One region of the Paenibacillus sp. Dod16 genome, then DNA from elsewhere that is predicted to be linked to it. Evidence: riboswitches for the same ligand, from Rfam matches in the RefSeq annotation. Region 1 holds a riboswitch; each other region holds the start of a gene.

Region 1 (5,650 bases):
CGGAAGGTCTGGTACTCTTTGATACTGGAGAAGATCCGTCAGTTAATGAACCGAATTTTTACCCATGGTGGGCTCCTCAATATCGGAAGATGTGTCAATTTAATATCCGTGAATCACAATCGGTAACTGAGGGGATCCTGCGCCTCGGATATTCTCCTGATGATGTCAGATATGTGATACTAAGCCACTTGCATTCAGATCATGTTGGAGGGATTGCTCGATTAACTAAATCGGAATTTGTCATTAGTGAGCGTGAATGGGCAGATGGCCAACGCTTTGGAGCAACGTTCATGCATGGATATCAAAAACATAGATTTTATAATCCTGATTATAAATATCAAATTATTCATCATGAAAAGATGAATCAAGCAGGTGCATTTATAAATGGATATGACTTAATCGGGGATGGTTCCCTTGTGATTGTTCCGACTCCAGGGCATACATTTGGTCATCAATCGTTGTTGGTAAATGGAAGACTGCCGGTTTGCTTAGCCGGGGATGCAATCTACACACAACCACAATTCGAGCGAGAGGTAGTAGATGGTGTTGCAGATGATAAAAAGGCTGCTGTAACATCGATGACCCAACTTAGGGAATGGTCAAAAACAAATGGTGGTGCACCAATCTTATCCACCCATGATCCGGACGCTGGAGTTTTACTTTCGAGGCGTAATGGTATGATATAATTTCTACGTATCAAGTATGCTACGGAGAATGGTGATTAACTTGAAAAAAAATATAGAACTTGCTGAACAATTACGTTATCTAATCCTTGCTGCCGAAAGACAGGGTGGACGTATGTTGCAGTCCGCATTGAGTAAAGAAAGTATTACCGGATCACAGGCTGAGGTGTTACGGGTTCTTGAAGAGAGAGGACCACTTTCATTGAAGGAGCTCGGCTTTCTGTTAATATGTGAAGGTGGCAGTCCATCAAGGCTCGTTAACACGCTTGTTCAGGAAGGATACATTATTCGTGATACCCACCCTAAAGATTCCAGAGCGGTTATATTACGTTTATCCGATAAAGGTGTGGAAAAATCAAAAAGAGTAACTTTGGTAGAACAAGAACTATACACGATGATATCTCGAAAAATCGATAAAGATAAGTTAGAATCGATCAACCAAATCCTTTGCGAACTGTTGTCGGAAGAACCCATTGCGAGCAGCCTGCAGGCTAGGGGGTTCATGAAATAATGGGATGCCTCGCTTTGCCCAAAGAAAAAAGAGGCTCGTATGAGCCTCTTGCAGTAAATATTTCACACTTGGGCTATGCCCTAAGAAGTTTGGCGTTAATTGCTACGACAATAGTACTCAGAGACATCAGTATGGCTCCAATCGCAGGGTCTAGGACAATTCCAGCGCCATATAATATACCGGCAGCAAGTGGAATGGCAATAATATTATAACCACTGGCCCACCAAAGATTTTGAATCATTTTATTGTAAGCTTTCCTAGATAAGTCGAGAATCGAAACGACATCATTAGGATCACTTCTTACAAGAACAATATCTGCTGTTTCAATTGCGACATCCGTTCCAGCGCCAATAGCAATGCCGAGATCTGCTTTCGCCAAGGCTGGAGCATCATTCACTCCATCCCCGGTCATGGCAACCATATAACCCTCTTTTTGAATTTCAGTTATTTTATCAGCCTTTTGATGGGGTAGGACTTCTGCATGTATCTCATCTAAATGCAAGCTTTCGCCAACCCATTGGGCAACTTTCTTGTTATCCCCCGTCAACATCATGGATTTGATTCCTAATGATTTTAAATTTTCTACAGCGTTCTTTGCACTTTCACGGACTTTATCTGCAAGGCCAATTAGACCGGCATATTGGTTATCAACAACGGCAAAGACAACCGTTTTTCCTTGTGATGCCAGCTTATTATACTCCGAAATAGGATAATCTATTTTTTGATCCTCCATAAAGCCAGGGCTAACAACCAAAACATCCTTACCGTTAACTTTCCCCTTAAGACCTTTCCCCGTCAGTGCTTCAAATGACTCTGGTTCTGGTATTTTTATTTCACGGTTCTTCACTTCTTCTACTACACCTTTAGAGATAGGATGTTCGGATTGAGCTTCAAGGGCACCAACGAGGGTTAAAATTTCCGTCTCTGTATATCCCGATGCAGGTAGAATATCGGTAATTCCAAATTTACCTTGAGTAAGCGTTCCGGTTTTATCAAATACGACCGCGTTCAATTTTCGAGCTTCTTCAAAAGCAGTGCGGTTTCGTATCAATAACCCTTTTTTCGCTGCTATCGAGGTAGTGGTTGATACAACAAGAGGTACAGCCAAACCCAAAGCGTGTGGACACGCAATAATCATCACAGTCACCATTCGCTGTATCGCGAAGTTAAAGCCGTAACCCAAAGAGAGCCATACGAGTAGGGTTATTAAGCCTGCACCTAAAGCTACATAAAATAACCATTTTGCCGCACGATCGGATAAGTTTTGAGTTTTAGATTTAGATTCTTGAGCTTCTTTAACTAGTGAAATAACTTGGGATAAGTAACCCTTTTCACCACTATTGGTAACCGTTACGGTTAATGCTCCTTCACCGTTGACAGCTCCTCCAATGAGTTTATCTCCAGGATTCTTGATGACCGGGACGGATTCCCCCGTAAGCATGGATTCATCGAGTGATGATTGTCCTTTCACAATGATTCCATCTACAGGGATTCGCTCTCCTGGTTTAATTAAAATCGTTTGCTCTGGGCTTAATTCTGACACGCTTACCTCTTTGATATCTCCATTTTCCATAATAAGATGTGCTTCAGAAGGGATTAGTTTGACCAGTTCTTCTAGGGCATTAGATGCACCTAAAATAGACTTCATTTCTAGCCAGTGACCTAGCAGCATAATGACAATAAGGGTTGCCAGTTCCCAAAAGAAGTCTACATCCGTCAATCCTATGACAATTAATGAACTATATACGTAAGCAACAACGATAGCAAGTGATATTAACGTCATCATGCCAGGGCTCTTTTGATTTAGTTCTCGATATGCACCAACTAGAAAAGGCTTACCTCCATAAAAGAAGACAAATGTGGAGAGTAGAAACAGTAAAACGGTGTCATATGGAAACCGCCAATGTACCCCAATGAACATCTGAATCATTGGCGAAAGAGCCATGATTGGAATTGTAATAATTAAACAAATATAAAAGCGTTTTTTAAAGTCATCTACATGATGACCGGCATGTTTATCCCCGCCGCTATGTTGGTGCCCGGTACTATGATGTGATCCGGAATGGTCATGGTCGTGTTTCATCCCTTGATGCTGCTGCTCACTTTCGTGTTTGGGCATATGATTGTTCGTGAATTGATGTTTCACGCTCTTTTTGGAGTTTTTATACATTGAATTCACCTCTTCATAAGATTATTTAGTCTAATGCCGTAATAAGAAAAGATTGTTAGGACTACATCACGTAGTATTGTTACCCATTAATACTAATTTAAACCTAAAAGAGTAAAGTAATCACGGATTCAAAGCTCAGTCTTCATGTACAATCATCATTTTCAAATTTGTCCAGTTTCCTCACAAAATCTACATAACTTCGGGTTATATAATAGTCAACCTAACAATAGGTTACAAATCGTATGTAAAGCGAGGTGATTACATTATTTGATTTTTTGAATCAAATAAAAAGTGTTGTGCATCCTAAATTCTTGAATCGTAAATTCGAAAGGAGATATTGACTATGTCACATGAACAATACCAAAAGTGTATCGAGGAATGCATACGTTGTATGATGGTATGTAATCATTGTTACAACGCTTGTCTTGATGAAGAGAATGTAGCTATGATGACAAAATGTATTCGTTTGGATCGACAATGTGCTGATATTTGTGCTTTTGCTGCGCATGCAATGTCAACGAACAGTGTTTATGCGCGTGAGATCTGTAGTATCTGTGCCGACGTTTGTGAAGAATGTGGCACAGAATGTAAAATGCATGATGTAAAACACTGTCAAGAATGTGCAGAAGCTTGTTTTAGATGTGCAGAGGCTTGTAGAGCAATGGCAGCGTAGAACAGACTCAATAATCAATAACCCTCCTTGTGAGAAAGGAGGGTTTATTGATTATAAGTTATAACTAAAATTATATATAAATTGGAGATAGCTGTTAGAGCAGATCAACGTCTGCTGGAACAGTTTTTTCTGCTTATGCTGAAAAAGAAGTGGTTACAAAAATGTATTTAATAATTAACTTAGAAGAAGTCGGTGTTCATATAAGAATAATACAATAAGAGCGGAACTTCTCCTTATATTTGTACTTTATAGGGTGAATTTGAACGAAACTCGACTTTTAATAAAAAAAATGATGGATTTAGAGGATGGGATTGACAACATACACGAAAATGTACTACATTATGTAGGGTTACAAAAAATTAATTTTTAATGCCGAGTTTCATTTTTGAAAACGGGGGAACCATTCCGGGTGAATTATTCTTGATTGAAAAGGAATAAAGGGCGCCTTCTACCGAACCCTTAGCTAACTCCGTAGGCATCCGAAGGGAGAGCATGTGTTTGAAGAAATTCATGATTTCATTAATAGGGTCTGCAGTTATTTTGTCAGCTGGTGCGACTAATGCGTTTGCTGATGATCAATCCAAATTGCGTACAGAAGTAAGTCAAGTTGTTGGTACACCTTACAAGTGGGGGGGAACTTCTGTATCGAGTGGATTTGATTGTTCTGGTTTTATTTTGTATATCTTTGATAAGTTTAATTTGGAGCTGCCACGGACATCAAATGCTCAGGCAAAAACAGGTACCCCAGTTGCAAAGAAAAATCTCAAACCTGGAGATTTGGTCTTCTTTAATACAAGTGGTGCTGGTATATCTCATGCAGGGATTTATATCGGTAATGGGCAATTTGCTCATTCTTCCAGTAGTAAAGGAGTAAGGATTAGTAATTTATCGGAATCATACTATAAGGATCGATACGTTACAGCAAGACGTACAATCTCTAAACAAAGTTATACAAAAATGGTTAGTGGATTGCACTAGTACTTATTTGTAATTAGACAAGCCCTGGTAAAAACCACGGGTTTGTTTTTTTGTATCGCAGGTGAATTAAATCTTGTTAAGAATTTAATCTAACATAATTCATTAATCTTCAATGGAAATACCATAAAATGAAAAATTGACTAGTTAAATTAAATAAACTACAATTCGTAGTATATAATATATTATTGATTTCTTGATGTTTTTAAACAAGGATCAATTTTTTTATCAAAAACACTACACTGCGTAGTTAATAATCCGGAAGGGAAGACTTTTTCTATGTGTGGGATTACAGGGCTTTTGATGTTTGAAAACAATTCGCTGCCAACGACGGTAGCAATTAGAAAAATGACCGATGCAATCAAACATCGTGGTCCCGATCAAACGGGCATTAGGGTGGTAGATCGGATTGCTTTAGGATTTACCCGTTTGTCGATCCTTGATTTGGAACACGGCAGCCAGCCTATTTCCAACGAAGATCAGAGCCTTTGGCTAGTTTTTAACGGTGAGATTTATAATTATCAATCATTAAAAAGAGAACTTGAAGACCTTGGTCATACGTTTAAAACGAACACAGATTCTGAAGTCATCATACATTTATATGAGGAGTATCAGGAACATTGTTTAGAAAAACTGCG
Region 2 (7,922 bases), on a different contig from region 1:
GGCCTTCGACGTAACGGGCAGGCAAGTTGCGGGCAACAATGGGCTCTCATTTTTTTATTAGCTTAAAGGAGAAATTATCAATGAGAAAGCTAATAATGTTCCTTTTAATATCAGCAATGGCTGTGATCAGCGCTTGTTCGCAAGATCAGCCTGAAAAGAAGGATGATTTGGTATTGGTGAAAGGCGGGACCTTTAAGAACAACCAGTCTAACTATTCCGATAAAAAAGAAGCCATATCGAACTTTTACATCGGCAAATATGAGGTCACCCAAAAAGAGTGGGTGGAAGTAATGGGCAGTAATCCATCTGCATTCAAAGGCGATCATTTGCCGGTAGAAATGGTGAGCTGGTATGACGTTGTGGAGTATTGTAATCAAAGAAGTATCCAGGAGGGCTTGAATCCGTATTACAACATAGACAAGGTGAAAAAGGATGCGAATAATAAGAACGATAACGATGATATCAAATGGACCGTCACGATCAATGAGGGAGCTAACGGTTACCGGTTGCCTACAGAAGCGGAATGGGAATACGCTGCGGGCGGAGGTCAGAATAGCAAGGGTTACATGTATAGCGGGAGCAATAATGCCGATGAGGTCGCATGGTATTGGAAAAACGCCGGAGACAAATACCTATCTGGGGATTGGAACTGGCCTATCATAGAGAGCAATCAGAATCAAACAAAATCGATCGGTACCCAGAAACCCAACGAGTTAGGAATTTACGATATGTCTGGAAACGTAAGGGAATGGTGCTGGGACTGGCACGGCGAATTGGATAGTCCAAGCGGTTCCTTCCGGGTAGTGAAGGGCGGCGGTTGGATCGGCGACGTTACCAACAACGAGATATCCTTCCGAGGGAAGTTCGATCCCAATGGCTTTGGCCCCGATCAAGGTTTTCGTGTCGTTCGCGGAGAAATATGACATTTCATGTCATGTTTCTTTTTTTATTCCGGACTTAGTTTGTGAAGTTGGTGTTTATCCGTGAGTCTTACCGCAAGGTGGCCGCTGATTTCCTGGCTTGATGCAAGCAAGTCACCACACTATTGACCAGGTGGTCAATGTGTAATACAATTTGGTCAAAATGATATTGACCAGGTGGTCAATCGGTGGGGTGGCGTACAAACCAATGGAGCCAGATAAAAAACAAACCATTTTGCAAGCAGCTTTAGTGGAGTTTTATCACAAGGGCTATGAAGGAGCTTCAACCAATCAAATTACCAAAGCAGCTGGCGTATCCAAAGGAATTTTGTTTCATTATTTTTCGGATAAAAGAACGTTGTATTTAACGGTGGTGGATGAATGCTTAAAGCATTACTACCATTCACTGACTTCGTCACCTATGGATCTCTCCGAGGATCTGTTTCAGGCGATAGAGCAATTATCTCAAAAAAAGATGGATGTATTTAAAAGTGACCCCATCAGGTTTGGATTTATGGCTAAAACATTTCTGATTATGCCGGAAGAGCTGAGAGCGGATCTTCTGCTCAAACAACAACAGATGAACAAGGATTCCATACACCTCCTGGCAAGCAGGATCGATCAGAGCCGTTTTAGGGAAGGAATCGATCCCAAGAAAGCAATCGAATTCGTATTGCTTTCCCTTGAATCTCTAATTACGAAGCAAATGACCAAACGGTACGACGAGAAATCTATAGGAGAACTCGAGGCAAGTGCGGCTTTAGACACGAAACCCTATTTGGACATATTAAGGTACGGCATTTATCGTAAGGAGGGAAATGAGTGAAAATAAAGTTGCTCACCATCGGAACAAGGGGAGATGTACAGCCGTTCATTGCCCTTGCCCGAGGTCTCCAGAACAACGGACATGACGTGGTTATATGCACATCGCAGGATTTCGAAGGCTTCGTTCGAGGGCATGGTGTCGGTTTCGCGCCAATACAGGCAAATATTATGAAACTAGCCCAATCTGCAGAAGGGAAACGCATGCTGGGCAGCAATCCCTTCGAGATTATGAAGCAGATGAAAAAGCTTATATATCCTATGATGCAGCAAATGCTCGATGACCTGTGGACCGCTTCTCAAGATGCGGACTGCCTCATCTACCATCCCAAAGCATTCGCTGGATATGATATTGCCCAAAAGCTGAATATTCCCGTATTTGCAGCCCATCCAATTCCGATCATTGCACCGACAGGCGCTTTCACCAATCCCATTTTACCTTTCACCTTCAGGAATCGATGGTTAAATGAAAAAAGCTATCATCTCAACCGTTTCATGCTGTTATCCTTCAAAAAATTGTTGAATACATGGAGAAGAGATACGTTACATTTACCTCCACGAAGTCTATTCTCCGATGATCTGCACGTAAATGGACGCGATATTCCGGTGCTTTACGGTTGCAGTCCTTCGATTATTCCATTTGATCCGAAATGGAAGGATCGCGTCTGTATGGAGGGGTTTTGGTTTCTGGAAGATACCGATTGGGACCCACCAAGGGAGTTGGAGTCTTTTATCGCGTCAGGATCCCCGCCAATCGTTATCAGTTATAGCAGCATGCCTCTAAAGCATCCGGACCATGTGCTCGAGATGACTATGCAGGCTTTACGACAAACGGGGCAACGCGGCATCATTCTGGTTGGCTGGAGTGGAATGCAAGTATCCGGTAATGGGGCCGAGAACATCCTGTGTATACAGGAAGCACCGCATGCATGGCTGTTTCCGCGAGCTGCAGGCGTTATTCATCATGGTGGAGCAGGGACGACAGCGGCCGTTTTGAGAGCAGGTAAGCCGATGACCATATCCCCGTTCAATGCGGATCAACCCTTCTGGGCCAAGCGTATGTATGAGCTAGGTGTATCGACAAAGCCGATTCCTGAAAAATCAATGTCAGTAGCCAGTTTGGCTGAGCGAATAGCGGAGCTAACCAGTCATTCAACATTGACAGCCAATGTAATGGCACTGTCAGATAAAATTTCAGAGGAGAGAGGTGTTGATCGAACTGTAGATTTTATTGAGAGACGGCTACACCATCACTTTTGAGAGAATTCCTTTAACAAGGGATATGTGTCCAAAAGTTAAGGTGTTAATGGACAAGAAAATTCTTGATTGGGAACCCTGAGTTACCCAATCAAGATATGATCTTCCGCATAACCAATTTTGGATGTGCGTTTTTTCTGAGCCAATGCGTAAGCCAGTGTTAAGGGACCCAGACGACCGGCAAACATCGTTATCGTTACAATGACTTTCCCTACGGGGGACAATTCACTTGTCAATCCCATCGACAAACCGGTGGTGCTAAATGCTGATGTCGCTTCAAACAACACTTCCAAGAAGTGTTCTTCAAGCATACCTTCGGAGATGGTCAGCAACAGGGAAACACCCAGCACGACCACCAAAGAACTCATGACAACCGCCAGGGCGCGCATGACGGTTTCTCCTGCAATTTTGCGTTTGAAGGCATGGATTTGACCGCCCCCGCGAAAGGTTTGGATCGTAGCTAGGATGAGTACAACAAGCGTATTGATCTTAATACCGCCGCCTGTTCCTCCGGAAGCAGCACCGATGAACATCAGAATAATAATGAAAAACTGAGAAGCCGCCAGCATGCTACCGATATCTATCGTGTTAAACCCCGAGCTTCGAGGCGTTATGCCTTGGAAAAAAGCAGCCAGCACTTGTTCGCTTTCGCTCAATTGGCCAAAGGTTGACGGATTCCAGCTCTCTAAAAAGTATATAAATAGAAAACCGAGCAGGGACAACGTTCCTGTTCCGACTAGGACAACCTTGGAGTGAAGCGAAAGCTTCTTCCATGAACGTTTTTGGAATACATCCACAATGACGATATAGCCGAGGCCTCCAATGATAAATAGCAGGACAATCGTAATATTGACGATCGGATCGCCGACAAAGGGAGAAAGGCTGTCAGACCACAGGGCAAATCCGGCATTGTTGAATGCCGAAACGGAATGGAAAAGTGCGTAGTAGGCTGCCTGTCCCCACCCGACGTCCTGTTGCCAACGGAGCGTAAGGACAATCGTAGCCAAGGCTTCAAACGCGAATGCAATGAGTACCATATACATGGATAATTTAACCAAACCTTGTGCCGAGGTCGAATGCGTGGTTTGCTGAATAATCATTCGTTGCTTCAAGCCAATCCTTTTCCCCAGAACAATGGCAACCATAACGCCAAAGGTCATAAAGCCGAGCCCGCCAATTTGAATCAAGATCATGATAATGACTTGTCCAAAAGTTGAAAAAACACTACCGGTATCCAAGACAACGAGCCCGTTTACGCATATTGCTGAGGTGGCTGTAAATAAAGCATCCAGCAGACCAATTGACCTCCCGGTGGAGGAAGAGTAGGGCAGCGCGAGCAATGTGGTCCCGATTATTATTAAAGTGAAAAAGACAAGCATGACGAGTTGAGGGGGACTCATATTTTTTTTAAGCTTGTTGATAAACAACTCCATTGTGTCAGGAGCGGAATGTTGTGTATTTCGATCTTTTGAATTCATAAATGTTCTTCTCACAAGTTCCACCCCCATTCTTTATTGATCGCCGGGTTTATCAAAGAATTTTCTGTTTTGGAAAAAAGACGACTCTACCACTTTTCCGTGACTTATTTTCAAATATTGGATCTCGTGGTCTGTTTTTATTTTCAGCAAGCCGGTGTCAAAATCGGTATTTAACTCTTTGAAAAATAGACCTTCGGCTATTGGATCGCCCCCGGATTCCTTACCGCCAAGCAGATAATGAGAACCCTCCCTGAACACAGTGACTCGAATTCCCCGTTCATGGGTGTCAGCCATTTGATCATCCATCCTTTGAACCGCTACAATGTGCAAATCCGTTTCGCCGATCTGGTTTAGGAGTTCGTTGACAAACGAACCACGCGTAATTTCTTGCCACCGCGTTTGACCGGATTGTCCGATGATTAGCTGGGTAATTTGATGATTCTTGGCGGTTTCCGCTATGATTTCCGAAGCTTTGCGATCTTCATTCGTTTTGACAATGAAGGTTGCCCCATACTCGTCGCATTTCATTTGCCACTCAGCCATATACCTTTCTTGTGCCTGATCTAACTCATCTTCACGCAAGGGTATAACGCTCAACACAAACAGGGGACACTGAAGAAGTCTGGCTAATTCGCCGCCTCGACGGATGAGACGTTCTCCGTTTGGACCGTAATACACGCATACCAGTATCTTTTCATTGTTAAGCAGAATAATCATTCCTTTCTTTTCTAAACACAACAGCTTTAACAAAAAAGGCCTGGAGGCAGAGAAAAATCTGCTTCTAGGCCTTGGCTGTACGGATCATGGACAAGTCAAAGTAGTAAGAGTGTTCTTTCCCAAGACGCTGACGAGGTTAGCTGTCGGATTCGGGATTGAGAGTTCCCGTTCCTTCTTATCCAGAAAGAATTCACCCCTAAAGCTTAGTCGCTTTGTTGGTTCCCCCGTTCCTCATAGAGGATTAAGCATTCATGCGTATGAAATTTATCGTAATAAATATTATGCTAAAACATGCTGAAAGTAAACAGTTAGCGATCAGTCAACAACATCATATCATTGGATTGCAGCAAAAATTATGCTTTACTATGGTATATACTACGCAAAGAAGTCTACGGGGTTTCATGGTCTGTCGTATCTGAAAGGGGAAAATAGGATGGCTAAAGGCAAATCGGAGCCGCTAAAATCATTAAAACAGTTTAACCTATCATCTTCACGACTGATCCTTCTTGGTTTCGCCGCACCGATTGTAATCGGCGCGATCTTGTTAGCCTTGCCCATATCATCGTCATCAGGTGAAGGTGTAGGTTGGTTAAACGCTTTGTTCACCTCAACATCTGCAGTGTGCGTAACCGGATTGGCCGTAGTGGATACAGGAACCGACTTTTCCCTTTTTGGTCAAATCATGATCATGTGCCTGATTCAAGTCGGCGGTCTTGGTTTCATGACCTTCGGAGTTTTGATCGCCGTTGTGCTTGGAAAGAAAATTGGACTGAAAAATCGACTGCTCCTCCAAGAATCCACTAACGCATTATCAACGCAAGGCGTAGTGAGGCTATCGCTAGGTATTTTTCTGATTGCGCTCATTATCGAGTTCGTCGGAGCAGCCTTGTTAATTGTTCGTTGGGAGGAGGAACTGGGCTTGGGGCAAGCTATTTATTATGGGGTGTTCCACTCCATCTCATCATTTAATAACGCTGGCTTCAGTCTTTGGTCAGACAGTTTGAGCCGGTATGTGGGAGACCCGCTGGTCAACATCGTCATCACCCTGCTTTTTATCATTGGTGGGCTTGGATTTACTGTTGTTCTGGACTTATGGAAGCATAGAAGGTGGAATAAGTTGTCCCTTCATTCAAGAATCGTTTTGTCGACTTCAGCATGTCTATGTTTAGCCGGGTTTATCGTAATTTTCATTATTGAGTTGTTCAACTCCCGTACGTTCGGCTCTTTGAGCTGGGGAGAGCGAGTATGGGCGGCTTATTTTCAAGGCGTGGTGACTCGTACGGCCGGGTTTAATACCATCGACATAGCCGCGATGATGACGACTTCTCAGTTTTTCATGATTTTCCTCATGTTTATCGGTGCTTCCTCCGGATCCACGGGAGGCGGGATCAAAACCAATACATTTGCCGTACTGTTATTCACATTGATTAGTATTATTAAGGGGAAGCAGGACGTGCAGTTGTTAAATCGACGCATCCCCCAATCGATTATCCTCCGATCCATAGCCGTCATGGTGATCTCAGTGAGCGTTGTGATTGTCGCTACATTCTTGTTAACCATAAGCGAGCATAGCTTGCAAAAGGACTTTATGGAAGTTCTGTTCGAAGTGACCTCAGCCTTCGGCACCGTTGGCCTATCGATGGGATTGACGCCTGAGCTGTCTCCTTTTGGTAAAGGAGTCATCATTTTGACCATGTACATCGGCAGACTCGGCCCCTTAACGCTGGCCTTCGCGCTGTCGCAAAGAGTAGTCAAACAAAAGTACCGGTTGCCTGAAGAGAAAGTGCTTATTGGTTAAGAGTGGTCGATCCGCAAATCGGGATACGAAAAAATAAGGTTCAGCTGGAGTCGTTTAATTCGATCTCCGGGGCTGAACCTTATACTCGTTTTATGTTCTGTTTTGCTTATACGGAGGGTTCTTACATATCTGCCCCGTCTTTTTCCTTCACGGGGCTGGCTAATCCAAACTTCTTAACCAAAGGTTTGATGGTTAACCCCTGAACGAGAAGTGAGAAAAGGACAACGCTAAAGGTGAGAACGAGTATATCATCGCGTCCGTCGAAGGTTGCGGGCAAGCTTAAGGCGAGAGCGATTGACAAGCTGCCCTTTAACCCTCCCCAATTCAAAACCACCTTCCATGAAGATGGGAAGGATTTCAGGAAGTACAAGCTTACGTAGACGGCCAATGTTCTTCCGAGTAGAACGATAAGAATGGCTGCTCCGATTAACGCCCACTTGTCCGCGAAGTTAATATGCTTGATTTCTAGACCGATCATTAAAAAAATCAATGAATTTGCGATTAACGTGATGACGTCCCAGAACGAATTAATATTCATCTTGGTTGTATCCGACATCCCGATGCGCGCTCCGTAACTGCCAAAAATCAAGCCGCCCACGACAACGGCAATGACGCCAGATACATGGAAATGTTCGGCAATAAAGAAACTTCCGAAGAACAGGAGCATAGAGAAAGCTATCTCCAGCGGATAATCATCATAGAAGCGAATGAGCTGTGAGAACAGATATCCTAACACGCCTCCAACAGCGATACCGCCAATACTAAACTTCAAAAAGAGCAATACACCGCTGCCTATTCCCGCCCAACCCATTTCCATGTACGTGAGCAAATAAACAGAGGAGATCTGAAATAACACAACGGCAATTCCGTCATTAAACAGCGACTCCCCTTCGATGATGGTTACAATTTTCTTCGGTACGCCTAATGATT
Region 3 (7,922 bases), on a different contig from region 1:
TTTTATTATTGGAGTATGGCCATCCCTGCGGGATCAGATCGTGGCCCTTGTACAGAATGCCCCCGCTTTGTTTGCAAAGCTTGGCGAGCAGCTGCAGGAATGGGAGAATAACGGCTTCTTCAAGGATATATTCCCGGAGAACTCCAATCCGCTTACACAGCTAACCGATTATTTGAACCAAGGCTTCACGTTCCTCACGAATTATATTATGAACCTGTTTTCGTTTGTTTCGAATTTTGCCATCGTTTTATTTACGTTCCCGATCATGCTGTACTACATGCTGAAGGAAGGCGGGAAGTTCGGGGAGATGATTGTCAGCTTTCTACCTAACCGGTTCAAGGAAGTGGGCGCATCGGTTCTGGATGAAATCAATAACGCGCTCAAAGGGTTTATCGTGGGCCGGGTCCTCATCAATCTGGCGCTGGGCGTCTTGATGTATATCGGGTTCCTGATTATTGGTTTGCCTTATGCGCTGCTGCTGACGGTTGTCGCTGTCATTGCGAATTTCATACCGTTTATTGGAGCTATTCTTTCCTCGATCCCGATTGTGATCATCGGGTTCATCCAATCCCCGGGGACGGCGATCTGGTCGCTTGTTGTCATTCTGGCAGCCCAGCAGATTCAGGATAACCTGATTGGTCCGTATATCTTCGGCAAACAACTGGCAATTCACCCCATTACAATCATTATCCTGGTTCTGGTGGGACAGGATCTGGGCGGAATTATAGGGATTCTGCTGGTGGTACCGATTTACATGATCATTAAGATTATCGTAACCAGAGTGTATCAGCTGTTCTTTAAGGAAAAATGGCAAAAAGCATAAACGCGGGATAGACATGTGGCCGAAGCTGCATACTGGAGCCGCCTAAGAGCGTGGAATCGTTCTTGGCGGCTTTTTGTCTGTCCTGGCTGTGAAGGGCCGCTTGACAATGGTATGAAAAAAATATAATCTTTAATTAAAGATATTAAAATTAAAGATTGTGTATATCATACGAACCGAAAATCATGTAGGGAAACCTCGGTATGGACACGAAACGATGAGGAGTTGATGGATATGGCATTACAAACGGCAGGCATTCATCATATTACCGCTTATGCGCAGGATCCGCAGAAAAATGTTGATTTTTATACGGGTGTGCTTGGACTCAGAATGGTCAAGAAGACGGTCAATTTCGATGCGCCTGAGGTTTACCATTTGTATTTCGGGGATGAGGAGGGGCATCCGGGGACCATTATCACCTTCTTTCCGTCTTCTGCTTCACGAAGAGGGATACGTGGAGGAGGGCAGGTTGGGTATACAACATTTGTTGTCCCTGAAGGTGCCCTGCCTTATTGGGAACAGCGGCTGCGGAGCTTTGGCGTTTCTGTCATGAAAGCATTTCGGTTTAACGAGCATTATCTTCAGTTCTCCGATCGCGATGGACTTTCTCTTGAGCTGGTTGAGCGGGAGGAAGGACCGAATAACGGCTGGTCTGTGGACGGTATTACTCCGGATACGGCGATCAAAGGGTTTGGCGGCGCGGTCCTGTTCAGCAGCAAATGGGAGGAAACGAAGAAGGCACTGGAGCAGGTCATGGGACTGACCTTCATGGGAGTGGACGTTAATTATGCACGGTTTCAGTCAGCCGGGACCTTCGGCAGCGTGATTGATTTGCCGATGCGGGATATCCCTTTGGGAGCCGGAGGCGCTGGAACGACCCATCATATTGCATGGCGTGCTCAAGATGATGAGGAGCACGGCAATTGGCTTGAATGGGTGAAACAACATGGCTTTTTGCCAACAGAAATTAAGAATCGCAACTATTTCAGATCGTTATATTTCAGGGAACGAGGGGGGATCTTGTTTGAGATCGCAACCGATCCGCCCGGCTTTACGGTGGATGAAGATCTGGACTCGCTGGGGGAGCAATTGAAACTTCCTGCCTGGTTTGAACCGGAGCGATCCCGTATTGAGGAAGGTCTGGAGCCTATAGAAGTCAAAAATACAGGAGAGGGGCAACTCAAGTGATATCCATAGACCCGAATACTCAAAGCGAACGGGACATCTACAAGCTGCTGATCGGGAGCGTTGTTCCGCGGCCGATCGCTTTTGTTACGACATTATCGGAGGAAGGTGTGCTGAATGCCGCGCCGTTCAGTTATTTCTCCATTCTGACGAGCAATCCGCCCATGCTGTCCGTTTCCGTTCAGCGGAAGAACGGCACGGCGAAGGATACAGCGAGAAATGCCATGCAAAGCGGCGAGCTTGTCATCCACATCGTGGACGAAGACAACGTTGAGGCCGTGAATGAAACGGCGGCGAACCTGCCTCCGGACGAGAGTGAGCTTGACCGAACCAATTTAACCCCTGTCGTAAGCGAGGTTGTTAAGGTTCCCGGCGTTCTGGAATCCAAGATTCGCATGGAATGCGTGCTGGAGCAGGTGGTCACGTTGAATGGCGCGGATCAGCTGCCTGCTGCTGATCTGCTGATTGCCCGCGTAGTCCGCTTTCATGTTTCGGAGGAGCTATACGAGCAAGGCCGGATTGACGCTGCCAAGTTGAAGCCTGTCAGCCGTATGGCGGGAAACATCTATTCTGCACTGGGAGAGATGTTTACGATCGAGCGGCCGGTATAACAACGGACGGGCGGATAAAAAGGTTAGGACGCAGCGAATATCAAGTTATGACTTCATATGCCGTCATTCGACACTACGTAGGTTTAAGAAAGAAAAGGGGCTTGTGGAATATCATGCCTGAAGTATGCAAACTCTACATGAATGTGGAGCTGATATGATGAATTCACAAAATAGGAGTGGTCGACAAATGAAGTTTGAATCCAAGGTTGTCATTGTGACGGGAGGCGCCAGCGGGATCGGCGAAGCAGCGGTAAGGCTTTTTGTGGAAGAGGGAGCCAAGGTTGTTATCGCGGATTATTCGGACCGGGGACAAGCAGTTTCCGATGAATTAAGAGGGGCAGGCTTTGAAACGCTGTTCGTTAAAACGGATGTAACCCAAGAACAGGAAGTTGCAAATATGGTGAAGCAGACGGTTGAGCATTTTGGCCGTGTCGATGTATTGTTCGCCAATGCAGGCATTGCTCATGATGCTCCTGCCGATCAGTTGTCGATGGACAACTGGCAAAGAACGATTGATATTAATCTGACAGGAGTGTTCCTGTGCGATAAATATGTAATCCAGCAAATGTTATCCCAAGGAACCGGAGGGGCGATCGTAAACTGCGGCTCAATCCATAGCCATGTCGGAAAAGCGGGCGTTACCGCCTATGCTTCCGCTAAGGGAGGCGTTAAGCTGTTAACCCAGTCGATGAGCGCAGATTATGCTCCTAAAGGGATCCGGGTTAATGCCGTATGTCCGGGATATATCGATACTCCTCTTATTCAGGGAAGAACGGAAGCGATCACCCAGCACCTGGTCGGCCTTCATCCGATGGGCCGCTTGGGACAGCCGGAAGAAGTAGCCAAAGCCGTGTTGTTCCTCGCCAGTGAAGATGCGTCCTTCATTACAGGCACGAGCTTGCTGGTGGATGGCGGATATACAGCCGTGTAAATAAAGCAAAGCCCCGATATAAAATCGGGGCTTTTTTTTGCAGGTGGAAAACGAAACTTATATAATGCTGACACCAGCGCTGCCGTAACCTGCCACTGCAGTGACAAGTGTTGCGCCAGCTGCGGTTGCCGAGAATACCATTAACAGGCGTGTATTGGCCGGCACCGGAATAGCCAGGCCTTCTACGAAGCCGTTGCTTACCGTACCGAGAGCGAGAACGCCCGTAAGAGGCGGAGCCAGCGTAACAAGAGCGCCTGGTACCGGTGCGAAAATGTTGCTTGTAGCCGGCGCACTGTACAGTTGTGCTGTAATTGTAACGGTAGTTCCCAGCAGGGAAAGCGCCACAGTAGTGCTAAAGGTAGCGGAGATGCCAGTGATGGTACCGGCTCGTGGCGTGTTAAACGCCATGTTAAGCAGAGTTCCAGCGGCTCCAGTGAGGTCAATCGTACCGCCAGCCAGCGTAAACGTATTGGCCGAGTTACCAAATCCTACGAGACCAACGGATCCGACTAATCCGCCTAAAACGGTGGTCAGAGCAAGCGGTATGCCGGATGCGAATGGGATGATGGCTCCTCCGGCGGCTGCTCCTGTAGCCCCTGTTGCCCCAGTAGCTCCAGTAGCTCCAGTAGGTCCCGCAGGTCCGACAGGTCCGACAGGCCCGACAGGTCCAGCAGGTCCGGCAGGTCCAGCAGGTCCTGCAATACCAGTTGTCGGTCCGGCAGGTCCCACAGGCCCGATAGGTCCGACCGGTCCAACCGGTCCGATAGGACCCTGAGGACCTACAGGTCCACGGATAGCTCTTGGGCATCGACGCTTTTTAATGCCACCGCCGTGGCCTTTATGATCACCATGACCATGAGACGGGCAATGCTTTTTCTTCGCATGAATGACTTTTTTCTCTATTTTTTTAAGAGCACACAATTTTCTCTTTCTAGAAGAACGTTCCAAATGAAGCACCTCCTTTAGATTTTTTCTATACTACGCAAATACTCTCGGTACGGCATGGGTTAATAGCGCATAAATGATAGATAAACACCTATAATTTCCAGAATGTACGCTAGCCCCGGAGGCATTCATCTATTGACGAATAGCAAAACTATAGGATGAATTTCGGATTTCCCTACGATATTCATAGGCTCGGTACGCAGCGGTTCAAAAAAAAAATTTGCGCCGTATTTACGCCGTAAATGTGTGGGGAAAGCTTTCACAATCCGAATGTAATTCATGGCATAAACGATCCACCACATGAATGAGTAAGGGAGGCATGGCAAATGCCTGCTATATAGCGAAAAATGAGACTGGAATAAAATTACTGCATCGTTGGGGGAGAGGCTTGAATGAGGCATTTTTCATGCTTGTCATAGGCCCTGGAAGAGCGGAACTTCCGCCTCTGAATTTCCAGAAAAAGCGGTTAAAGGGGTTTGACTTTTCCTGAAGTTCCCTTTATCATGGACACACGCTTAGTTTCCGGCATACATTTTCCGGAAAGCGGGGGAACCAGTTTCATCAGGGGCGAGTCACTTGGAATCACGAGTGTAGGGTACCATCTTACCCGAGTCCGTCAGCTAACCTCGTCAGCAGTGGATGGGTCTTGCATACATAATGGATGTTCATAACAAAGGCCCTTAATTCTCTTTAGGGGCCTTTTCTCTATTTTTTGACCCCCTGCTGGCGGAGCTATGTCTAGATCCCCTGTTTGGTGGTCTTTTTGTATTCTGCTAAAGAGGAGGGGCAAGGCCTGCAAATGTTTAACCAAAACCAATTAAATCGGTCAGATGGCATTGGGTTTAAGCGTGGAAGGAGATGGATGAATCATCTTCCCTGAAGGTCCGACCCATGCAAGGTATCTGAATACGCTTAAATCCTAGTTAACATATGGGTTAACATGGATAATTTCAACATGCCATTTTTAAGAATACCAAAGTCATAATGAAAGGTTGTGGGAAGTTTTGAAGAGAGTGGTTGTACTGATGTTGTCATTGATTATGGGGGTGTCGCTTGCGGCTTGCGGCGACAAAGGGAGTACATTGGAGCAAGCCATTGAGCAGGGGTATATCACCGTGGGATTTGCGAATGAGAAGCCTTATGCCTATAAAGAGGCCAACGGGGAGCTGACAGGAGAAGCGGTTGAGATTGCGAGGGTTATTTTGGAGCGGCTTGGCATCAAGGAAATGAGGGGAGAGCTTACGGAATTCGGATCGCTGGTTGCCGGACTGCAGGCCGAGCGGTTTGATCTAATTACCGCAGGCATGTTCATTAATCCGGATCGCTGCTCTGCCGTATTGTTTGCTAATCCGGAGTACAGCATCGGGGAAGCCATTGCGGTGAAGCAAGGGAATCCGCTGGGACTTGGAAGTTATGAGGATATTGCCAATCATGACCAAGCTAAGGTCGCCGTTATGACCGGTGCGGTCGAAATCGGCTATATGGAAAAGTCCGGCATTCCTACGGACCGGATTGTGCAGGTCCCCGATCAAGCCTCGGCCATTAGCGCCCTTCAGGCAGACCGGGTGCATGCAATTACCATGACGGGGCCGTCCCTGCAGGCGATGCTGGATTCGGCCAGCGACGACAGCATCGAACGCGTGGCTGATTTCGAGCAGCCGGTCATCGACGGCGAAAGCGTTCGCGGTTATGGAGCTACGGCTTTCCGCCAAGCGGATACCGAGTTCCAGGAGGCTTATAATGCGGAGCTTCAAAAAATGAAGGAGTCGGGCGAGCTGCTGGAAATTTTGCAGAAGTTCGGGTTCACAGAAGAAGAGCTCCCGGGCGAGATGACGGCCGCTGCCCTTTGCGGGGAATAGCATGCCGAATTCGTGGATTGATTTTCTCCCTACGCTGTTGAAAGGGGCGGAGATCACGATTGTAGTTGCTTTCTTTTCAGCCATTCTTGCGGTCGTGATGTCCTTTGCAGCCGGGTTATGCCGACTGTCGAAGCTGTGGATCATTCGCACGTTGACAGCCGTGTACGTGGAAGTCTTTCGGGGGACCTCCTTGCTGGTGCAGCTGTTCTGGTTGTATTTCGCCCTTCCGTTCATCGGCGTCGAGCTTCCGAAAATGCTGGCTGCGATCCTCGCGATCGGACTGAACTTCGGCGCATACGGCTCGGAAATCGTTCGCAGCGCCGTGTTGGCCGTTCCGAAAGGACAATGGGAAGCCGCTGTAGCGCTTAATCTGAAGCCTTGGCAAAGACTGTGGAATGTCATATTGCCTCAAGCGTCCCTGCGAATGCTTCCCCCTTTCGGGAATCAGCTTGTGGAGCTCATCAAATCCACCTCACTGGTTTATTTCATCACGATGGCGGATTTAACGTATCAGGCGATGGTGCTCCGCAATAATTACATCTCCTGGACGACCGAGATTCTGGTGCTGCTGCTCCTCATGTATTTTGTCATTGCTACGCTCGTTTCGCTGGCAGTTCGACTGCTGGAGCGTAAATGGACAGCGGGGAGGTTATAGTCATGTGGGATTGGAACTATGTATGGGATATCCTGCCCCAGCTCTTGAGTGCATTAAAAATGACGGTATGGGTGACGATCTGCGCTTTCGCGGTGGCATTGATCATCGGATTGCTGCTTGCTTTTGCAGTGCGGAGCCGATTTAAGATGCTGTCACTAATAACCAAAGGAATGATCGAATTCATTCGCAATACACCGCTGCTGGTGCAGGTCTTCTTCCTGTATTACAGCCTGCCGCTTCTTACCGGAATCTCCATTCCGGCCTTCTATGCCGGGGTGATCGGTCTCGGGCTGCATTACAGCACATATCTGTCCGAGGTGTACCGATCCGGAATCGAGGGAGTGCCGAAGGGACAATGGGAGGCTGCCACAGCACTGAATTACACGAAAGCCCAAACCTGGCGAAGTATTATCCTGCCGCAAGCGGTGCCGCCGATCATTCCGGTACTGGGTAATTATTTGATTGTTATGTTTAAAGAGACGCCGATTCTATGCGCCATAACGCTTGTGGAGATGATGCTGACGGCTAAAAATATCGTGTCGCAGTCGTTCCGTGCATTTGAACCGTATACGATGGTCGGGATTCTGTTCCTGGTCATCAGTTATATCGCCTCATTGCTTGTGCAAAGGCTGGAAAAACGCATGAATCTGCAGCGTGGAAAATAAAAGGAGGGAATCAATTGAATGCCGTTGTGATCGATGAGCAGGCGGAAGCGTCGAAGGTGCCGCAGCAGGAGGGAAATCCCGTTACCGCTACGGGTACAAAGCCGATTGTGAAATATACCGGCGTGACCAAGTCGTTTGGTGATCTACAGGTGCTTAAAGGCATCGATCTGGAGATGCAGCCTGGAGAAAAGGTGGCTGTGATCGGTCCAAGCGGATCGGGCAAAACAACGATGGGCCGGATGCTGATGACG
Region 4 (7,922 bases), on a different contig from region 1:
GGCTTCATTGCCGGTTTGCCGTCAATCTCCTGCTCACCTGTTCCATCCAATGCAGCCGAGCCGGAATTGATCAGATGCAGGATGCCATTCTCTGCTTTTCCTTCAAGCTTATAGCCGGTAACCCGTTCTACCGAAGCCGGACTCCAGTAAGTACGCACATCCGCGAAAATCTGTGCCGTATTGGTTAACAGGTATCCGAACAGCATGCCGACTCCGTTCAGGCTGTCATTCTCGGTTGCCACGATATACGGCGAACGCCTGCCGTTCCAATCGAAGGAGGAGTTGAGGATGGTCTCCAGGAAATCACCGTTAGGGGAATGATCCGTCCACTGCCGCTGACCTTGGAATCCGGAAGCGATAGCGCTGTGACCCTGAGCCTCTTCTTCAAAGCCAAGCTCCTTCAGGCGCGGATTACCGATCATCAAATCGCGGGTGATCAGCGTCATTTTGACGACGGTTTCCCACTCCAGATCCTTGCGCTCCCGACTGTTCTGGAGATGATCCGGATTGTTATCCGGTCCTTCCGTACAATTCTCCTTCACCCAAGCAAGCGCCTGTTCATATTCTTCAGGATCATAGATGCCTTCTTCCAAGCGGCGCGTAAACTCGCTCATATCTACATATTCGTTCCGCATGCCCAGATACTCCTGGAAGAAGCTGTCGTCCACGATCGAGCCGGCGATGCCCATCGACACCGAGCCCATGGACAAATACGATTGTCCGCGCATGTACGCTGCAGCCAAGCCGCTCCGTGCAAAACGTAGAAGCTTCTCTTGAACGTCGTCCGGAATACGGGTATCCCCTTCATCCTGAACGTCTTCACCATAGATTCCGAATGCAGGAAGCCCCTTCTGGGCATGGGCCGACAGTACCGCGGCCAGGTAAACCGCGCCTGGACGTCCTGTTCCGTTAAAGCCCCATACCGCCTTCGGACGCGAAGGATCGACATCCATCGTCTCGGTGCCGTAACACCAGCAAGGCGTAACGGTTATGGTTAGGCCGACTTCGGCATTTTTGAATTTTTTGGCGGCTGCAGTTGCTTCAGCCACTCCGCCAATGCACGTATCCGCAATGACGCATTCAACTGGCTCGCCGTTCGGATATTTGAGCTCCTTCGTCAACATCTCGGCGACGGCCTTGGCCAGATTCATGGTCTGTTCCTCGAGTGATTCGCGAACCCCTCTCCGTCTTCCATCTATCGTAGGGCGAATCCCGATTCTCGGAAAACCGTCCCGCCATCTGTAATCGTTTTCAATTGTCATGTATGTCACGCCTCCCTATAAGGATTATGACATCATTGTAAGATGATTCGGTGCAAGAGATAACCCACTATTTTGTTATATCGGCTCCTAATTTCAGCAAGACAGTGAACCATCCCGATTAGCAGATGTAAACGATTTCCGCACTGAAAGGGCGTTTTGCATTATAATAGGTAGAGGATGTTGCTTTCCAGGAGGGACAAGACCGTGCCAAAGATCGAAATCTCGCATAGCAAAAGTGATCACTTCCGCTTCATCAAAAATCCGCAGCTGCTCTTTGCCGGGCAGGTCGTGGACGAGGACTTCTTTTATGGACCGCCACAAATTCATGATTTCTGCGAGATCATCTATGTTGTAGAAGGACGCGGAGAATTCACGATTGCAGGAAAAATATACGAACTCCACAAGGGCGATGTCGCGATTTATAACCCCGGCATTCCTCACGAGGAGAGATCCATCACGGACGGACCCTTCAAGGTGATCTACTGCGGCGTGGATTCGCTTCACATTGAAGGGGTTCCCCAGGGGATGCTGCTCCCGGCCTATGTGGAGCCAGTCATATCCTGTGAGAAATACGCCTATAAAGTGGAAAGCTATCTTTCCGAGATCCTCCGTGAATGCGATTCGCAGGTGCTGGGGTATGAAACGCTGAGCACCAACTTGCTGATGTCATTGATTACCGTCATCTATCGCATTGTGGACGTTAAACACCAATTCCAGTCCTTGAAGGGCAAGAACGAAATCGCACTGCGGACCAAACACTTTATCGACACCAACTATACCCAGAGCATCAGTCTCAAGGACATTGCCGATACGATGTATGTTAGTCAGCATTATTTATCCCATCTGTTCAAAAAAGAAGTCGGCGATTCCCCCTTCAATTACTTGATATCCCGCCGGATTGAAGAGGCCAAGCGCCTGCTGGCGGATTCCGAAATGCCGGTACATGAGGTTGCTTCCCAAGTCGGTTACGGCAATGATAAGTACTTCTCGATGTTATTCAAAAAAATTACCGGTCAAACGCCGAGCTCGTTCCGGGAACAGAGCAAAATGGGGATTGAGTAAAGGATTGCAGTATTATCTTTCCAGCAAAGCAGGCAGCCGTTGTGGTACGGCTGCCTGCTTTTAAATATGAACGGCAATCTGCCTTCAATGTCTTCAAAAGTATGGGGCATGCTTGATTTTGATGGGACCGACCGCTTCGATCTTGCTCTGGCATCCCAGTCGATAGCCTTCTTCGATTTCTTCTGGATCGAGGCGCCGCTCTTCGGCCAAATTGGGCTCGGACAAATACTCGATTCCCTCCACCACCATGCAGCGGCAGCGCGCACAAGTTCCTCTTTTGCAAAAAGAGTTCCAGTCCACCTCATTCCGCTCGGCCAGATCAAGCACCGTCATGCCAAGAACAGGCGCCACGCTGCGGCGAACCTCGCGGCCTGCAAGCTCAATGATCGGATCCGGTACGGCTTCCATTATCTCTTCTGCTTGAGGGATCGAGGCTTTGTCTCCGCTATCCCCGCCCTTTTTCTTCTTCCAGAATTTAAACACCCGTATTATCCCCCTATGCATGTCATCATCAGGTTATGTATCAAATCCTTCATTTATTATACTGGAAAGTTTAAAAAATCAATATGCTTACTCATATCTATTCTATGACATTGACATCATGGAATTGGAACTCTATGAAAATTTTGCTATACTAGCGTATGCTAGACCCAATTCCATATTCTATGAAATCATTCTATTATTTTAATGGATCGGAGGAAATACATAAGCATGCTGCACAAACAAATAGGAAAAACAGCTGTTGCTGCCGTTCTTGCCTTATCCCTGCTCGGCACCACCCCCCATGTTAGCCAGGTACATGCAGAGCCTGCCATATCGGTAAAGCTGGATGACGTTACGCTAACCTTTGATGCGGCTCCGCGGGTTGACAAAGGGGTCACCTACGTTCCATTCCGGACGGTTGGAGAAGCACTGGGCATTCAAATCACATGGAGTAGCAAGACGCAAACCGTGAAGGCCATTGGCAGCGTGAAAGGCCAATCGACTGAAGTATTACTTCAAGTGGGGAGCACGAACGCAACCGTCAATGGAAAAAAAGTGAAGCTTGCAGCTCCGCCGGTGGAGCGGGAAGGCCGTGTGCTGATCCCGCTCAGCTCGTTCAGCAGCCAATTCGGCGTTGATGTCGGCTGGAACCAGGCGACTCGTACAGTCTCCCTCGTATCGCCACAGCGCGACATGCATTTGAGAGCTTTCTATGCATTACAATCTTTCCAAGAACGGGATCTTGTGGGATCCATGAATTCAGTTGCCTTTGGCTGGAGCCGCATCGATCGCGAGGGTCAGTTCACGCTTCAAGGGGATGAGTACCGCCTCCCCGCTGCGGCTGGCGACGTTACGCCGCAATCGATTGTAGCAGATGCTGCAAATCAGAATATTAAACCATATCTCATGGTTTATGCCTTGGATGGGAACGGCGAGTTAACCAAGGTCCTAAGCGATAGCAACCTGCGCCAAAAGTCTATTGAAGGCATCACATCCGCGGTAGCGGAGAACGGATTCGGCGGTGTTGTGCTTGACTTTGAAGGGCTCGGATTTAAACTGGATGCCGTGAAGCAGCAGAAGCTGCTCAATGATTACGTCAAGCAATTGAAAGCCGCATTGCCGAATGACGTTGCCCTGTCTTTAGCCGTGCCGCCATTGAACAGCGCCTATAAAGGTTATGATTACAAGACACTGGCCTCTATCGCTGATGACCTGATTGTTATGGCCTATCAGTACAATCCGGTTGGAACCAAATCTCAGGTTCCCGAACCGAACAGTCTGGTGGACCAAGCGATCCAGCTGGCACTCCAAGCAGGCGTCCCGAAGCAGAAGCTCCTGCTTGGCATCAGTTTAAGCAGCYAAACCGCCACTTCCGTGGACGATAAACTCGGCTTGGCCAAACGTTATGACCTGAAGGGAGCCGCCTTCTGGCGTCTGGGCTTGTTCCGTCTCTATAATAATGGAATGGAAGCTGCTGTGAATGCCTCTGTTGTTAAGGAGTAACCGAACACCCCCTTGTGGGATGATAGACTTATAGTAACAAAAACGTCTATCGACGTACTTTCACAGATGACAGACAGTTAGTAGAAGTTTTTCTTGCGATATCAGGAAGTCACAAGCTTCGAAGTTTATACTCTCTCATATCTAAAAAAAGAAAGCCTGACAAGGTCATCCCTTTGTCAGGCTTTCTGATTATGTATCGTACTCTAAATGGCTGCGTAATCCAACTAGCTTGCGCTTCCTACCAGCTTTGCATAGTTTTCTTGACTCAAAACACGACGTGCCGTGACATAACGCGGCTCGTAATAGGAATCGCTAAGCTTGCTGATTCTGACTCCCTTGCTGCTGGAAGCATGTGCAAATTGTCCGTCACCAATGTAAACGCCTGCATGAGAAATTCCGCTACCGCTCGTATTGAAGAATACCAAATCTCCAACCCGCAGATCTTGGCGATCCACATGTTCACCGGCTTGAGCCTGGCTTTGGGAAGTGCGCGGAAGATCAATGTCGAAATTTCTAAACATGTACAGTATAAATCCGGAGCAATCAAACCCGCTGGTAGTCGTTCCGCCCCATTTGTATGGAGTTCCTACCAATTGCTTCACTTGATACTGAAAATTCGGTTGTTGATCAGCAAATGCTGAAACGGCACCAGAAGAAAAAATAATTGCAGACCCTAGCAAAGTGATGACAAACTTCTTCAAAATATGTTCTCTCCTTCGATGCCTACGGAGTTAGCTAAGGGTTCGGTTGAAGGTTCCCTATACTCTCTATACAAGAGTAATTCACCCAAGACGGTTCCCCCGTTTTCACAAACGAAATTCGGCAAAATTCATTAACGTTTTGTAACCTTCTCTTAATATAGTATACAAGCAAGGATGCTGTCAATGATATCCTAAAAATCTATCGTTTTATGTTTGGAGCTGTCGTAAAGATGAAGAATTTCGGCAGGAGATTGGTTAACCGTCTCACTCAGTCATGACAATTATGTAACTCTGTTCTCCTTTCCGCGCTGCTTTTTTAATTAATCTAGCAACTTTTTACAAATCTATGCGTTTACATATCAGAAATGAAATTAAAGAGGTGATCCATCACTTATGAGTCAAATAACGATGGCAGAAGCACTAGCTGTCCGGGCAGCAATTAACCGTCTCATCAATCAGTTGATGTCGGAACGCTTGAACAACAGCAGCACGATTATTGAAAAAGGGGAGACGGCGGAATACCCTACGCGCAGCGTAGATGCCATTACGGAAGAAATCGAAGCGGCCGCGGCGGATTATAGGAAGCTGGATTTGCTGATGGCAATCTCCAATACCACGCAGACTATTCCCTGGAACGGCTCCGACATTACGATCATGGAAGCGATCGAGCTGGCCAAACAAATACGCAGCGATATCGGACAGCTTGCCCATCTCGGTTCCCGCAAGAAGCTGGAGCGCCAGAGCAGCCGTGGCAGCGGAGACGGTGCCATAACGCTGTTCAACGTCGCCTTATATGATCCAGAGGCTTATCAGGCGCTAGCCCGCAAGAAGGAACGCGAGGTAACCAAGCTCTCTTCGCTGATTGAGCATGCCAATCATACGTCTTTGATTACGTTTGACGCATCCAAGTACATGGAATAGCGACAGCCGCCGGCTCCAAGCCTGCAGGTCACCCCACGTGCGGGTTTGGAGCCGGCGGTTTCCGCCGGCGGGCGGGAAAGTGCGAGCAACCGTTTATTGTTTGTCGGATACAAACAAACCTAACCAGAAACCAAAAAAATCGACTCCAGCGCAAACGGATGACGGTTTACGGTTCACGCCTATCACTTGTTACTTGTTACGGACTTATGACGCAAATAAATGATCGCTCCGTTTCCCGCTCTCTCTATGAATAATTGGAAAGCCGCCCTTCTGAGGGCGGCTTTTGTTGATTTCTCTTTAGCTAGGTAACTGGATACTACGTCGTCATTCCGAGCGCTCTTTCTGGTATCTATTTATCATTGATCCTATTCGTATCATTCTCTTCAGGCCTATGCTACTGGAACAAAGCCGCAGCTCCAACCAGACCAACATCGTCCCGAAGTCCTGCAGGAACGATCTCGTACGTCCCTAAATAGGACGGCATGACCAGCTTATCCGTCATTTCCCGCAGCTGCGGGAACAACAGCTCACCTGCTCTGCTCACACCCCCGCCAATGACGATGCGATCGGGGTTAAAGCTGTGAATGACGTTAACCAGTCCAAGCGCCATGTAATAGATGGCACGATCAATGACCTCCATTGCAACGGGGTCTTGAAGACGTTTGGCCTCGAATACATGCTTGGCGTTCACTCCCGCATCAGCTGCCGCCAGTTCTGATATGACACTTGGCTGGGTAAGCATTCGCTGGGATGCTGCGAGTCCGATGGCTGTTCCAGAAGCAAATACCTCCCAACAGCCGTGGCTGCCGCAATTGCACTGCGGACCGCTGGGATCAATGATATGGTGTCCCAGTTCCCCAGCAAAGGAACTGCTGCCCAAGAACAGCTTCCCATCCAGCACGATGCCTGAGCCGATACCGGTGCTCAGCGTCACGTACACCATGTTCGTCGCCCCTCTTCCGGCACCTCTTACATACTCTCCCCATCCGGCTGCATTAGCATCATTCAGCACCTGAACCTCCGTATGCAGCTCACGTTCCATCCATGCTTTGAGGGGAACATTCGTCCATTGCGGCAGATTCGTCCCATGGATGACAATGCCCTCCCGGCTGTTAACCGTTCCCGGCGAAGCCATGCCAACCCCTCGGAGCGATTGGCCGCCCGAGACGCTGCGAATCATATTCGTAATTCTCGTAACCACTTCTTCGGCCGTACGCGCGCCTGCCGTCTCCATTTGCTCCCGGTTCAGCAGCTGTCCTTCGGAATCAAAGAGCGCTGCCGCGATCTTCGTACCCCCAAGGTCAACGCCAACCACAAATTCTTGCTGTTTATTCAATACGGTTTGCAATTTTTGTTCACCTGTTTCCGATAGGTTTGCTACTTCTAATGATGTAAGCTGTCAGCCAATGATCGCAGCTCAACCGGATCAATGGGCTTCAGCCCTGATCGGCCATACCGGACAGCGGAGCCGAAATGCACCTCGCTCACGCCGGTCTGGTCGATAAAATCATGTATGATTTCCCACTTCAGGCCATTGCCTGCCAATATTTTAAGCTCGCTTCCTGCCGTATGTTCTACCAGCTCCCGAATTCTCGGGATGGCTTGCGGTGCAGGCTGCGGCCCGCCAGACGTTAAGACGCGGGTAACCGACCGGTATTTCTGCAATGTACGAAGCCCTTCGAACTGATCCTCCAATTCATCAAAAGCCCGGTGGAACGTGACCTGCATATCCCCTGTCCATTCCAGCATTTTGACTAAGGAGACCTCGTCAATCTTTCCTTCCGGAGTCAGCATGCCGATTACTACGCCAGCTGCGCCTGCCTTGCGGATCGCCTTCACCTCCGCAATCATGGTAGCTATATCATGTTCGTTGTACACAAAGGATCTGCTATGAGGTCTGACCATGACATGAACAGGAATCTGAACGGCTTTCACAACCTCTTCTACAAGCCCGATTCCCGGCGTAAGCCCGCCTTCGGTGATCGCCGTG

What was found. A riboswitch is a leader RNA that binds a small molecule or an ion and turns the genes downstream of it on or off. The one in region 1 is predicted to bind cyclic di-AMP.
Region 2: it holds a riboswitch for cyclic di-AMP, as region 1 does, so the genes downstream of both, ACPV3A_RS16165 (universal stress protein) here and ACPV3A_RS21545 (C40 family peptidase) in region 1, are expected to answer to the same signal.
Region 3: it holds a riboswitch for cyclic di-AMP, as region 1 does, so the genes downstream of both, ehuB (ectoine/hydroxyectoine ABC transporter substrate-binding protein EhuB) here and ACPV3A_RS21545 (C40 family peptidase) in region 1, are expected to answer to the same signal.
Region 4: it holds a riboswitch for cyclic di-AMP, as region 1 does, so the genes downstream of both, ACPV3A_RS29350 (C40 family peptidase) here and ACPV3A_RS21545 (C40 family peptidase) in region 1, are expected to answer to the same signal.

The regions. Positions count from the first base shown of each region.
Region 1 covers NZ_JBNDYG010000030.1:55,966-61,615, reverse strand. Annotated here, with positions in the region: gene ACPV3A_RS21565 (N-acyl homoserine lactonase family protein) at 1-686, shown strand, start outside; gene ACPV3A_RS21560 (MarR family winged helix-turn-helix transcriptional regulator) at 727-1,194, shown strand; gene ACPV3A_RS21555 (heavy metal translocating P-type ATPase) at 1,268-3,364, opposite strand; gene ACPV3A_RS21550 (four-helix bundle copper-binding protein) at 3,708-4,037, shown strand; cyclic di-AMP (ydaO/yuaA leader) riboswitch at 4,398-4,531, shown strand; gene ACPV3A_RS21545 (C40 family peptidase) at 4,536-5,015, shown strand; gene asnB (asparagine synthase (glutamine-hydrolyzing)) at 5,292-5,650, shown strand, end outside.
Region 2 covers NZ_JBNDYG010000020.1:47,830-55,751, reverse strand. Annotated here, with positions in the region: gene ACPV3A_RS16185 (formylglycine-generating enzyme family protein) at 81-923, shown strand; gene ACPV3A_RS16180 (TetR/AcrR family transcriptional regulator) at 1,129-1,746, shown strand; gene ACPV3A_RS16175 (glycosyltransferase) at 1,743-3,002, shown strand; gene ACPV3A_RS16170 (TrkH family potassium uptake protein) at 3,083-4,432, opposite strand; gene ACPV3A_RS16165 (universal stress protein) at 4,511-5,194, opposite strand; cyclic di-AMP (ydaO/yuaA leader) riboswitch at 5,305-5,452, opposite strand; gene ACPV3A_RS16160 (TrkH family potassium uptake protein) at 5,628-6,992, shown strand; gene ACPV3A_RS16155 (cation:proton antiporter) at 7,114-7,922, opposite strand, start outside.
Region 3 covers NZ_JBNDYG010000039.1:9,548-17,469, reverse strand. Annotated here, with positions in the region: gene ACPV3A_RS26460 (AI-2E family transporter) at 1-823, shown strand, start outside; gene ACPV3A_RS26455 (ring-cleaving dioxygenase) at 1,055-2,008, shown strand; gene ACPV3A_RS26450 (flavin reductase family protein) at 2,005-2,616, shown strand; gene ACPV3A_RS26445 (SDR family NAD(P)-dependent oxidoreductase) at 2,804-3,547, shown strand; gene ACPV3A_RS26440 (exosporium glycoprotein BclB-related protein) at 3,605-4,495, opposite strand; cyclic di-AMP (ydaO/yuaA leader) riboswitch at 4,995-5,140, shown strand; gene ehuB (ectoine/hydroxyectoine ABC transporter substrate-binding protein EhuB) at 5,518-6,351, shown strand; gene ehuC (ectoine/hydroxyectoine ABC transporter permease subunit EhuC) at 6,353-7,006, shown strand; gene ehuD (ectoine/hydroxyectoine ABC transporter permease subunit EhuD) at 7,009-7,671, shown strand; gene ehuA (ectoine/hydroxyectoine ABC transporter ATP-binding protein EhuA) at 7,686-7,922, shown strand, end outside.
Region 4 covers NZ_JBNDYG010000046.1:72,808-80,729, reverse strand. Annotated here, with positions in the region: gene ACPV3A_RS29370 (L-fucose isomerase) at 1-1,262, opposite strand, end outside; gene ACPV3A_RS29365 (AraC family transcriptional regulator) at 1,467-2,324, shown strand; gene ACPV3A_RS29360 (2Fe-2S iron-sulfur cluster-binding protein) at 2,418-2,807, opposite strand; gene ACPV3A_RS29355 (stalk domain-containing protein) at 3,036-4,310, shown strand; gene ACPV3A_RS29350 (C40 family peptidase) at 4,535-5,011, opposite strand; cyclic di-AMP (ydaO/yuaA leader) riboswitch at 5,015-5,145, opposite strand; gene ACPV3A_RS29345 (hypothetical protein) at 5,405-5,932, shown strand; gene ACPV3A_RS29340 (ROK family protein) at 6,327-7,280, opposite strand; gene ACPV3A_RS29335 (copper homeostasis protein CutC) at 7,316-7,922, opposite strand, start outside.